3 regions of the Streptomyces sp. NPDC023157 genome follow, and region 3 is predicted to be linked to each of the others. Evidence: riboswitches for the same ligand, from Rfam matches in the RefSeq annotation. Region 3 holds a riboswitch; each other region holds the start of a gene.
The links. Region 3 has a riboswitch for cobalamin ahead of ACZ3ZE_RS05310 (ABC transporter substrate-binding protein). Riboswitches for the same ligand answer to the same signal wherever they lie in the genome.
Positions count from the first base shown of each region.

Region 1 (3,261 bases), on a different contig from region 3:
GACTTCCTCAAGCCGGACGCGACGCCCGAGCAGGAGACCAAGGTCTCCAAGCTGGTCTCGCTGCTGGTGAAGGTCGGCGCGCTGGTCTTCGTCCTCACCATGGACAAGACCGTCGCCATCAACTTCCAGCTGCTCGGCGGCATCTGGATCCTGCAGACCTTCCCCGCCCTCGTCGGCGGCCTGTTCACCCGCTGGTTCCACCGCTGGGCGCTGCTCGCCGGCTGGGCCGTCGGCATGGTCTACGGCACCGCCGCCGCGTACGGCGTGGCCAGCCCCACCCAGAAGCACTTCGGCGGCTCCTCGGCCGAGATCCCCGGCATCGGGGAGATCGGCTACATCGGCCTCACCGCCTTCGTGCTCAACCTGGTCGTCACCGTGGTCCTCACCGTCGTCCTGAAGGCGCTCAAGGCGCCCGACGGCGTCGACGAGACCTCGCCCGGGGACTACACGGCGGACGCCGGTGACGCGGGCGTCGCCACCGAACTGCCGAAGGTCGGCACCGCCGGGCACTGAGCCCCGCGGCCGTCCGCTCCGGCCCCTCCGCCCGCCTCCGGTTATCCGGAGGCGGGCGGAGCCGTGCCGGGGGCAGACTGCCGGGCATGGACTTCACGATCAGGGCGGTACGGCCCGAGGAGTACGCGGCCCTCGGCGAGATCACCGCGCGGGCCTATCTCGACGACGGGTTCCTCGCCTTCGGCGAGGACGACGCGTACCTGCACCTGCTGCGGGACGTGGCCCGGCGGGACGCCGAGGCCGAGGTGCTCGTGGCGGTCGACACCACGGACGCGGCCGGCACGGTCCTCGGCGGGGTGACCTTCACCGCCGGCGGCGAGGAGTGGGCGGACATCGCCCGGGAGGGCGAGGCCGAGTTCCGCATGCTGGCCGTCGCGCACGCGGCGCGCGGCCGGGGCGTCGGGGAGGCCCTGGTGCGGGCCTGCGTGGACCGGGCGCGGGCCGTCGAGGGGTGCGCGCGGATCGTGCTGTCCACCCAGCGGACGATGGCCACCGCCCACCGGATCTATGAGCGACTGGGCTTCGTCCGCTCCCCCGAGCGGGACTGGAAGCCCGTCCAGGGGCTCGACCTCACGCTCTTCACCTACGTTCTGGAGCTCTGAACTCCGCCCCGACCGACACAACATGTGGGGGGTGCCGTGAGCGGCGCCCCCCACATGTATGCTCGTCCTCGCTGTCGCCGCAGGGGAATCCGGTGGAAATCCGGAACTGTCCCGCAACGGTGTGTTTTGCGCGCTTTTCGCGCCCAGGGTGAGTCCGAAGACCTGCCGGCAGCGCGCCCGGTCCGTCCGTTCCGGGTGTCACAGACGTCCGGGCCTCGCGGAGTGGGCCGGTGGACGCGGCGCCGCCGTGCGTACGGCCGCCCGTTCCCGCCTCCCGTCCTGGCTCCGCGCCGAGCGAGGGAGAGCCCCCACGTGACCATCGCGCCCGCCGATCCGGCCGCAGCGATCGAGACCGACGGCCCCGGCACCGTGCTGCTGCGGGTCCTGACCGATCTCACCGCCGACCTCCCGGACACCGACCCCGGCAAGGTCGCCGCCGCCGCCCTGCGCGGCCGCAGCGCCGGCTCGGACGAGGCGGAGCTGCGCGAGCTGGCCACCGAGGCCGCCGCCGGACTCATCGCCGAGGACCCGGCGTACTCCCGGCTCGCCGCCCGGCTCCTCACGATCACCATCGCCGACGAGGCGGCCGGCCAGGGCGCGGTGTCCTTCTCGGCCTCCGTCGCCGTCGGCCACCGCGAGGGCCTGATCGCCGACCGCACGGCCGCGTTCGTCGCCGCGCACGCCGCGCGCCTCGACGCGCTGATCGACCCGGCCGGCGACGACCGCTTCGGCTACTTCGGCCTGCGCACCCTGTACTCCCGCTACCTGCTGCGGCACCCGATCACCCGCCAGGTCGTCGAGACCCCGCAGCACTTCATGCTGCGCGTGGCGAGCGGCCTCGCCGAGGACGAGTCGGCGCGTGCCGTGGACGAGGTGGCGGCGCTGTACGGGCTGATGAGCCGGCTCGACTACCTGCCCTCCTCCCCCACCCTGTTCAACTCCGGCACCCGCCACCCGCAGATGTCCTCCTGCTACCTGCTGGACTCCCCGCAGGACGAGCTGGACTCCATCTACGACCGCTACCACCAGGTCGCGCGCCTGTCGAAGCACGCGGGCGGCATCGGCCTGTCGTACTCGCGCATCCGCGCCCGCGGTTCGCTGATCCGCGGCACCAACGGGCACTCCAACGGCATCGTGCCGTTCCTGAAGACGCTGGACGCCTCCGTCGCCGCGGTGAACCAGGGCGGCCGCCGCAAGGGCGCCGCCGCGGTCTACCTGGAGACCTGGCACGCGGACATCGAGGAGTTCCTGGAGCTCCGCGACAACACCGGCGAGGACGCCCGCCGTACGCACAACCTGAACCTCGCGCACTGGATCCCGGACGAGTTCATGCGCCGGGTCAACGCCGACGCCGCGTGGTCGCTGTTCTCCCCCGCCGACGTGCCCGAGCTGGTCGACCTGTACGGCGACGAGTTCGACGCCGCGTACCGCAAGGCGGAGGCCGCGGGCCTGGCCAAGAAGACCATGCCGGCCCGTGACCTGTACGGCCGCATGATGCGCACCCTCGCGCAGACCGGCAACGGCTGGATGACCTTCAAGGACGCGTCCAACCGGACCGCCAACCAGACCGCCGAGCCCGGCTCCGTCGTCCACTCCTCGAACCTCTGCACCGAGATCATCGAGGTCACCGACGACGGCGAGACGGCCGTCTGCAACCTCGGCTCGGTGAACCTGGGCGCCTTCGTCCAGGAAGGAGCCGACGGCGGGCAGATCGACTGGGCGCGCCTGGACGAGACCGTGCGCACCGCCGTCACCTTCCTCGACCGGGTCGTCGACATCAACTTCTACCCGACCGAGCAGGCCGGCCGTTCCAACGCCCGCTGGCGCCCGGTGGGCCTGGGCGCGATGGGCCTCCAGGACGTCTTCTTCAAGCTGAAGCTGCCCTTCGACTCGGCCGAGGCCCGCGCGCTGTCCACCCGGATCGCCGAGCGGATCATGCTGGCCGCGTACGAGGCCTCCGCCGACCTCGCCGAGCGCAACGGCCCGCTGCCCGCCTGGGACAAGACCCGTACGGCCCGTGGCGTGCTGCACCCGGACCACTTCGACGTCGAGCTGAACTGGCCGGAGCGCTGGGCCGCGCTGCGCGAGCGGATCGCCGCCGTCGGCATGCGCAACAGCCTCCTCCTCGCCATCGCGCCGACCGCGA
Region 1 covers NZ_JBVHIL010000006.1:458,512-461,772, forward strand. The annotation lists gene mctP (monocarboxylate uptake permease MctP) at 1-513, shown strand, start outside; gene ACZ3ZE_RS23850 (GNAT family N-acetyltransferase) at 600-1,115, shown strand; cobalamin riboswitch at 1,174-1,299, shown strand; gene ACZ3ZE_RS23855 (ribonucleoside-diphosphate reductase subunit alpha) at 1,428-3,261, shown strand, end outside.
Region 1: it holds a riboswitch for cobalamin, as region 3 does, so the genes downstream of both, ACZ3ZE_RS23855 (ribonucleoside-diphosphate reductase subunit alpha) here and ACZ3ZE_RS05310 (ABC transporter substrate-binding protein) in region 3, are expected to answer to the same signal.

Region 2 (3,261 bases), 1.1 Mb from region 3:
ATGGCGACGACCATCTCGACCGGTGCTCTCAAGCCCAAGACGGCGGTGGCCATGTCCGCCGTGCTGAACCTCGTCGGCGCGTTCCTGTCCGTGGAGGTCGCCAAGACGATCTCCGGCGGGATCATCAACGAAGAGGGCATTCGTACAGAAGTGATCTTCGCGGCGCTCGTCGGCGCCATCCTGTGGAACCTGCTGACCTGGCTGCTCGGTCTGCCGTCCAGCTCCTCCCACGCCCTGTTCGGCGGCCTCATCGGCGCCGCCGTGATGTCGGCGGGCTGGGGCGCGGTCAACGGCCCGACCATCGTCACCAAGGTCCTCATCCCCGCCGTCGCGGCCCCGATCGTCGCCGGTCTGGCCGCGATGGTCGCCACCCGCCTGACGTACCGCATCGGCGCGAAGACCGAGACGAAGGCCACCGCGAAGGGCTACCGGGCCGGCCAGATCGCCTCCGCCGGTCTCGTCTCGCTCGCCCACGGCACCAACGACGCCCAGAAGACGATGGGCATCATCACCCTCGCCCTGGTCACCGGCGGTGTCCTCGCCCCCGGCTCCAACCCCCCGATGTGGGTCATCGTCGCCGCCGGCATCGCGATCGCGGCCGGCACCTACCTCGGCGGCTGGCGCATCATCCGCACCATGGGCAAGGGCCTCACCGACCTCCAGCCGCAGCAGGGCTTCGCCGCCCAGACCAGCGCCGCCACGGTCATCCTGGCCTCCTCCCACCTGGGCTTCTCGCTCTCCACCACCCAGTCCTGCTCGGGTGCCGTGATGGGCGCCGGCCTCGGCCGCAAGGGCGGAGTCGTCCGCTGGTCGACCGCCACCCGGATGTTCGTCGCCTGGGGTCTGACCCTGCCCGCCGCGGCCGTGGTCGGCGCCGGCGCCGAGTTCCTCACCAAGCAGGGCCCCTGGGGCATCGCCGCCGTCGCGGTCCTGCTGGTCGCCGGCTCCGGTGTCATCTGGTCGCTGTCCCGTCGCAAGCCGGTCGACCACAACAACGTCACGGCCGACGACCTCGACGCCCCCGCCGAGCCCGCGGGTGTGGTGACCACCGCCATCGCGGCCGTCACCCCGCCGCCGGCCGGCTCCGTCGCCGCCGTCACGGACACGGACCTGAAGGCCACCATCCCCACCCCGGGCCCCACGGACCCCGCCGCTCCCCCGGCCCCCGCCGCCGCGGTCTAAGGAACTGGAACCAAGCATGAAGATCGACTGGGCAGCCCTCGGCTCCGTCTTCGGAGTCAGCCTCGTGGCGACCGTCGCCCTGGTGGGCCTCTTCACCCTCGGCGTCATGGGCCTCTCCAAGCAGGAGGAGGCCGCCGCGAACGGCGGCTCCGCCTCGCTGGCCCGTACCGGCGCCTACGCCTGCTTCGCCCTGTGCGCGGCGGCCGTGGCGTACGGCATCTACCTGATCGTCATCTGACGCGCTCCACCGAGCGTCGTCCGAGGCGGCGAGCACGACGGCCGGGCGGTCCGCACCACAGGGTGCGGGCCGCCCGGCCGTCGTGTCTGTGGCGCTCCGCACAGTGACCCGACGCAGGTCAAGGGTGAGTTGACGGCTGTTCGCGCAGCGTGGTGGACTGCCGGGGCCATTACGGCGCCAGTAGAGGAAGTCCGGTGCGAATCCGGCGCGGTCCCGCCACTGTGACCGGCCCCCCGGGGCCGGGAGTCAGGAACTCTCGCCGCCGGTCACGTCGATCCAGGGCGCGGACCCTGAGTGAGGACAGAGCGCCATGCCCGGCCGCGGCCTCGGCTTTCCCGGCACCATCGGTTCCACCGGCGCCACCAGCGCCAGCAGCGCCACCAGCGCCACCCGCACTTTCGCTTACGGAGCGGCCGCCGGCCTCGCCGTCGACCTGCTCGCGGGCGACCCCCGCCGAGGCCATCCCGTCGCCGCCTTCGGCCGGGCGGCCGGCGCGGTCGAGGAGCGCCTGCTGCGCGACCACCGCGGCTGGGGCGCCCTGCACACCGCCGTCTGCGCCGGCTCCACCGTGGCGCTCGGCGCGCTGGCCGCCCGTACGGTACGGGGCAGCCGCGCCGCCACCGTCGCCCTGACCGCCGCCTCCGTGTGGGCCGTCGTCGGCGGTACGTCGCTGGGCCGCGAGGCCCGCGCGATCGGCGGGGCGCTCGCGGCCGGGGACCTGGAGGTCGCCCGGGAGCGCCTGCCGCACCTGTGCGGACGCGACCCGCACTCCCTGGACGGTCCCGCGATGGCCCGCGCGGTCGTCGAATCGGTCGCCGAGAACACCTCCGACGCCGTCGTGGGCGCCCTGTTCTGGGGTGCCGTCGCGGGCGTGCCCGGCCTGCTCGGCTTCCGGGCGGTCAATACCCTGGACGCGATGGTCGGCCACAAGTCGCCGAAGTACCGCCGCTTCGGCTGGGCCTCGGCCCGGCTCGACGACCTCGCCGGCTGGCCGGGCGCCCGGCTCACCGCCGTCCTCGCCACCGTCGCCGGCGGGAACCCGCGCGGCGCGGCCCGGGCCTGGCGCGCCGACGCGGCGAAGCACCCCAGCCCCAACGCGGGCCCCGTGGAGGCCTCCTTCGCGGGCGCCCTCGGCGTACGGCTCGGCGGGACCCTCGCGTACGGCGGCCGGATCGAGCACCGGCCGGTCCTCAACGGGGCGGGGCGGCCCGTCGAGGTCGCCGACATCGACCGGGCGGTACGCCTGTCCCGCCGGGTGACCGGACTGACCCTGGCCGCCTGTGTCGGCGGCCGGATGATCGCGAGCGCGCTGAAGCGGAGGAACGCATGAGGGGTGGGGGGCTGCTCGTCGCCGGGACCACGTCCGACGCGGGCAAGAGCGTCGTCACGGCCGGCATCTGCCGCTGGCTGGTCCGGCAGGGCGTCAAGGTCGCGCCGTTCAAGGGGCAGAACATGTCCCTGAACTCCTTCGTGACCCGGGAGGGCGCCGAGATCGGCCGCGCCCAGGCGATGCAGGCGCAGGCCGCCCGCGTCGAGCCCACCGCGCTGATGAACCCGGTGCTCCTGAAGCCCGGCGGCGACCGTTCCAGCCAGGTCGTGCTCATGGGGAAGCCGGTCGGCGAGATGAGCGCCCGCGGCTACCACGGCGGACGGCAGGGGACGCTCTTCGAGCCGGTGCTGGCGTGCCTGGAGGAACTGCGGGGCACGTATGACGCCGTGATCTGCGAGGGGGCGGGCAGCCCGGCCGAGATCAACCTGCGGCGCACGGACATCGTGAACATGGGCATCGCGCGGGCCGCGCGGCTGCCCGTCGTGGTCGTCGGCGACATCGACCGGGGCGG
Region 2 covers NZ_JBVHIL010000001.1:58,574-61,834, forward strand. The annotation lists gene ACZ3ZE_RS00320 (inorganic phosphate transporter) at 1-1,182, shown strand, start outside; gene ACZ3ZE_RS00325 (hypothetical protein) at 1,199-1,420, shown strand; adenosylcobalamin (AdoCbl) riboswitch at 1,603-1,677, shown strand; gene ACZ3ZE_RS00330 (cobalamin biosynthesis protein) at 1,731-2,750, shown strand; gene ACZ3ZE_RS00335 (cobyric acid synthase) at 2,747-3,261, shown strand, end outside.
Region 2: it holds a riboswitch for cobalamin, as region 3 does, so the genes downstream of both, ACZ3ZE_RS00330 (cobalamin biosynthesis protein) here and ACZ3ZE_RS05310 (ABC transporter substrate-binding protein) in region 3, are expected to answer to the same signal.

Region 3 (3,261 bases):
CCCGTCACACTCGCCCCGCCCTCCAGGAGCAGCCGGGCCGCCTCCACCCGCACCCGCTCCACGAACGCCGCCGGGGTCGCCCCCGTCTGCTCCCGGAACAGGCGCGCCAGATGCCGGACGCTCACCCCGGCCCGCCGCGCGAGCACCGGCGCGCTGTGGTCCGCCGCCGGATCCGCCGCCACCGCGTCGAGCAGCGGCCGCACCACCGGATGGCCCGTCGGGGGAGTGCGCGAGGCCGCGGAGAACTGCGACTGGCCGCCCGGCCGCTGGAGGAACACCACCAGGTCCCGCGCCACCGCACGGGCCGCAGCCGCCCCCCGGTCCTCCTCCAGGAGGGCCAGGCACAGGTCGATCCCGGCCGTCACCCCCGCCGACGACCACACCTCCCCGTCCCGTACGTGGATCGCGTCCGCGAGCACCTCCACCGCCGGATGGCGCCGGGCCAGCTCCGCCGCGTGCTCCCAGTGCGTCGTCGCCCGCCGCCCGTCCAGGAGCCCGGCCGCCGCCAGCGCGAACGCGCCCGTACAGACCGAGGCCACCCTCGCCGAGCGCGCCGCCAGCTCCGCCACCGGCGGGCCCGCCGCCACACAAAGGGTCACCTCCACCGCCCCCGGCACGATCAGCGTGCCCGCCGCCGCGACCTCCCGGGCCGAACCGTCCGCGCCGATCCGCAGCCCGCACGAGGTGCGCACGTCCCGCCCCTCGGGCGTACAGACCCGGACCCGGTAGGGCGCGCCGGCCGTGGCGAACACCTCCAGCGGCGCGGACACGTCGAGGAGGCGGACCCCGTCGAAGGCGAACACCCACACGTCGTGCGGCGCCTGGGCCGCCTGCCGCGGCCGCGTACTCGTCATGTGTCCGATTCTGTGGGATGCCTGTCCTCAGGGACATGGCCGGGGCGGTGCCGCCGGAGCGAGTCTTGAGCCATGAACCCGATGGAGCTGATCCCCGACACCGCCCTCGCCACCGCCGCCACCGAACTCGTCCGCGACACCGCCGGCGAGCTGATCTACCACCACTCCCGCCGCGTCCACCTCTTCGGCGCCCTCCAGGGCCGCGCCCGCGGCCTCGCGTACGACCCCGAACTCCTCTACGTCGGCGCGATGTTCCACGACCTCGGGCTCGGCGCGAAGCACCACGCCTCCGGCCGCCGCTTCGAGGTCGACGGCGCCGAGGAGGCCGCCGCGTTCCTGCGCTCCCACGGGGTCGGCGAGGACGCCGTCCGCCGGGTGTGGACCGCCGTCGCGCTCCACACCACCCCCGGAATCCCGGAGTTCATGGAGCCCGAGGTCGCCCTGGTGACCGCCGGCGTCGAGTACGACGTCCTCGGCATCGGCTACGACGACCCCACCCTCGTCACGCCCGACGAGCGGGCCGCGATCGTCGACGCCCACCCGCGCCCCGACTTCAAGAACCGCATCCTGGCCGCCTTCGCCGAAGGCGTCGCCCCCAAGCCGGAGACCACCTTCGGCAACGTCAAGGCCGACGTCCTGCGCCACTTCGTGCCCGGGTTCGAACCCGGCGACTTCGTGGCGACCATCCGCACCTCCGCCTGGCCCGCCTGACGGCGGGTGAGAGACTGTCGGGAAACGAGGGCGGCAGGACCCAGGAAGCCGGTGCGAATCCGGCACGGTCCCGCCACTGTGACCGGCCCCCGACCAGGGCCGGAAGCCAGGAACTGACCTGCCGCCTGCCAGCACCGACCGGGGACGCGGAGATCCCCGTCTGGAGGCCTCCCCATGTCCTGGCGCCGCCCGCTGCTGCCCGCCGCCGTCCTCATACCCCTGCTCGCCGCCTGCGCGGCCCCCGCGAGCACCCCCGCCGGCGGCAAGGCCGCGCCCGGCTTCCCGTACACCGTCACCAACTGCGGGGTCACGACCACCTATCAGGCGCCGCCGCGCCGGGCGGTGACCATGAACCAGCACGTCACCGAGGTCATGCTCGCCCTCGGCCTGCAGAAGTCCCTGGCCGGCACGGCCTACCTCGACGACGCCGTCCTCCCCGCGTACAAGAAGGCCTACGACAGCGTCCCGGTCCTCGCGAAGGAGTACCCCTCCAAGGAGGCGCTGCTCGCCGCCGACCCCGACTTCGTGTACGGCGGTTACGCCTCCGCCTTCGACGCCAAGGCCGGCCGGAGCCGCGACGACCTCAAGCGCTCCGGCATCGCCTCCCGCCTCAACACCGAGTACTGCCCCTCCGGCGCCACCGGCCTCGACGACGTCTACCGCGAGGTCGCCGAGGTGGGCCGCACCTTCGGCGTCCCCGACCGGGCCGAGGCCTGGACCCGCGAGGCGAAGGCCGGGGTCACCGCCGCCGAGCGGCGCCTGAAGGGCACCGCCCCCGTCTCCGTCTTCGTCTACGACAGCGGCGACAAGACCGCGTTCACCGCCGGCGGCAAGGGCATCGGCAACGAGCTGATCACCCGCGCCGGCGGCCGCAACGTCTTCGCCGACCTCGACAAGACCTTCGGCGACGCCACCTGGGAACAGGTCGTCGCCCGCAGGCCCGAGGTGATCGTCATCTACGCCTACGGTTCCACCACCGTCGAGCAGAAGAAGCGCCGCCTCCTCGACGACCCGGCCCTGCGCGAGGTACCGGCCGTCAAGAACCGCCGCTTCGCCGTGCTGCCGCTCTCCGACGCGGTCCTCGGCGTCCGCGCGCCCGCCGCCGTCGGGAAGCTGGCCGCCCAGCTGCACCCGGCGGCCGCGACCCGATGACCCGGCTCCGTCACGCCTCCGTCGTCGCCGGGCTGCTCGTGGCGCTCGCCGCGGCCGTCGTCGCCGCGCTCGCGCTCGGCTCCGTCCGCATCCCGCCCGGCCAGGTGCTCGACGCCCTGACCGGGCGGGCCGGGCCCTCCCCGTACCGGACGATCGTGCTCGACGTGCGGCTGCCCCGGGTGCTGCTCGGGGCGGTCGTCGGCGCCGGGCTCGCCGTCGTCGGCGCCGTGCTCCAGGCGCTGGTCCGCAACCGGCTCGCCGACCCGTTCCTGCTCGGCATCTCCTCCGGGGCCTCCGCCGGCGCGGTGCTCGTCCTGGTCCTGGGCGGCGGCGCCGGCCTCGTCGGGGGTGTCACCACCACCGTCGCCCTGCCCGCCGGGGCCTTCGCGGGCGCCCTGCTCGCCCTCGTCCTCGTCTACGCCCTGGCCCGGCGCGGCGGCACCATGACCGGCGCCCGGCTGGTCCTCGCCGGGGTGGCCGTCTCGTACATCCTGTCCGCCCTCACCACCCTGCTGCTGGTCCTCGCCGGGCGGCCCGAACAGTT
Region 3 covers NZ_JBVHIL010000001.1:1,164,050-1,167,310, reverse strand. The annotation lists gene ACZ3ZE_RS05320 (GlxA family transcriptional regulator) at 1-854, opposite strand, end outside; gene ACZ3ZE_RS05315 (HD domain-containing protein) at 927-1,565, shown strand; cobalamin riboswitch at 1,553-1,701, shown strand; gene ACZ3ZE_RS05310 (ABC transporter substrate-binding protein) at 1,740-2,717, shown strand; gene ACZ3ZE_RS05305 (FecCD family ABC transporter permease) at 2,714-3,261, shown strand, end outside.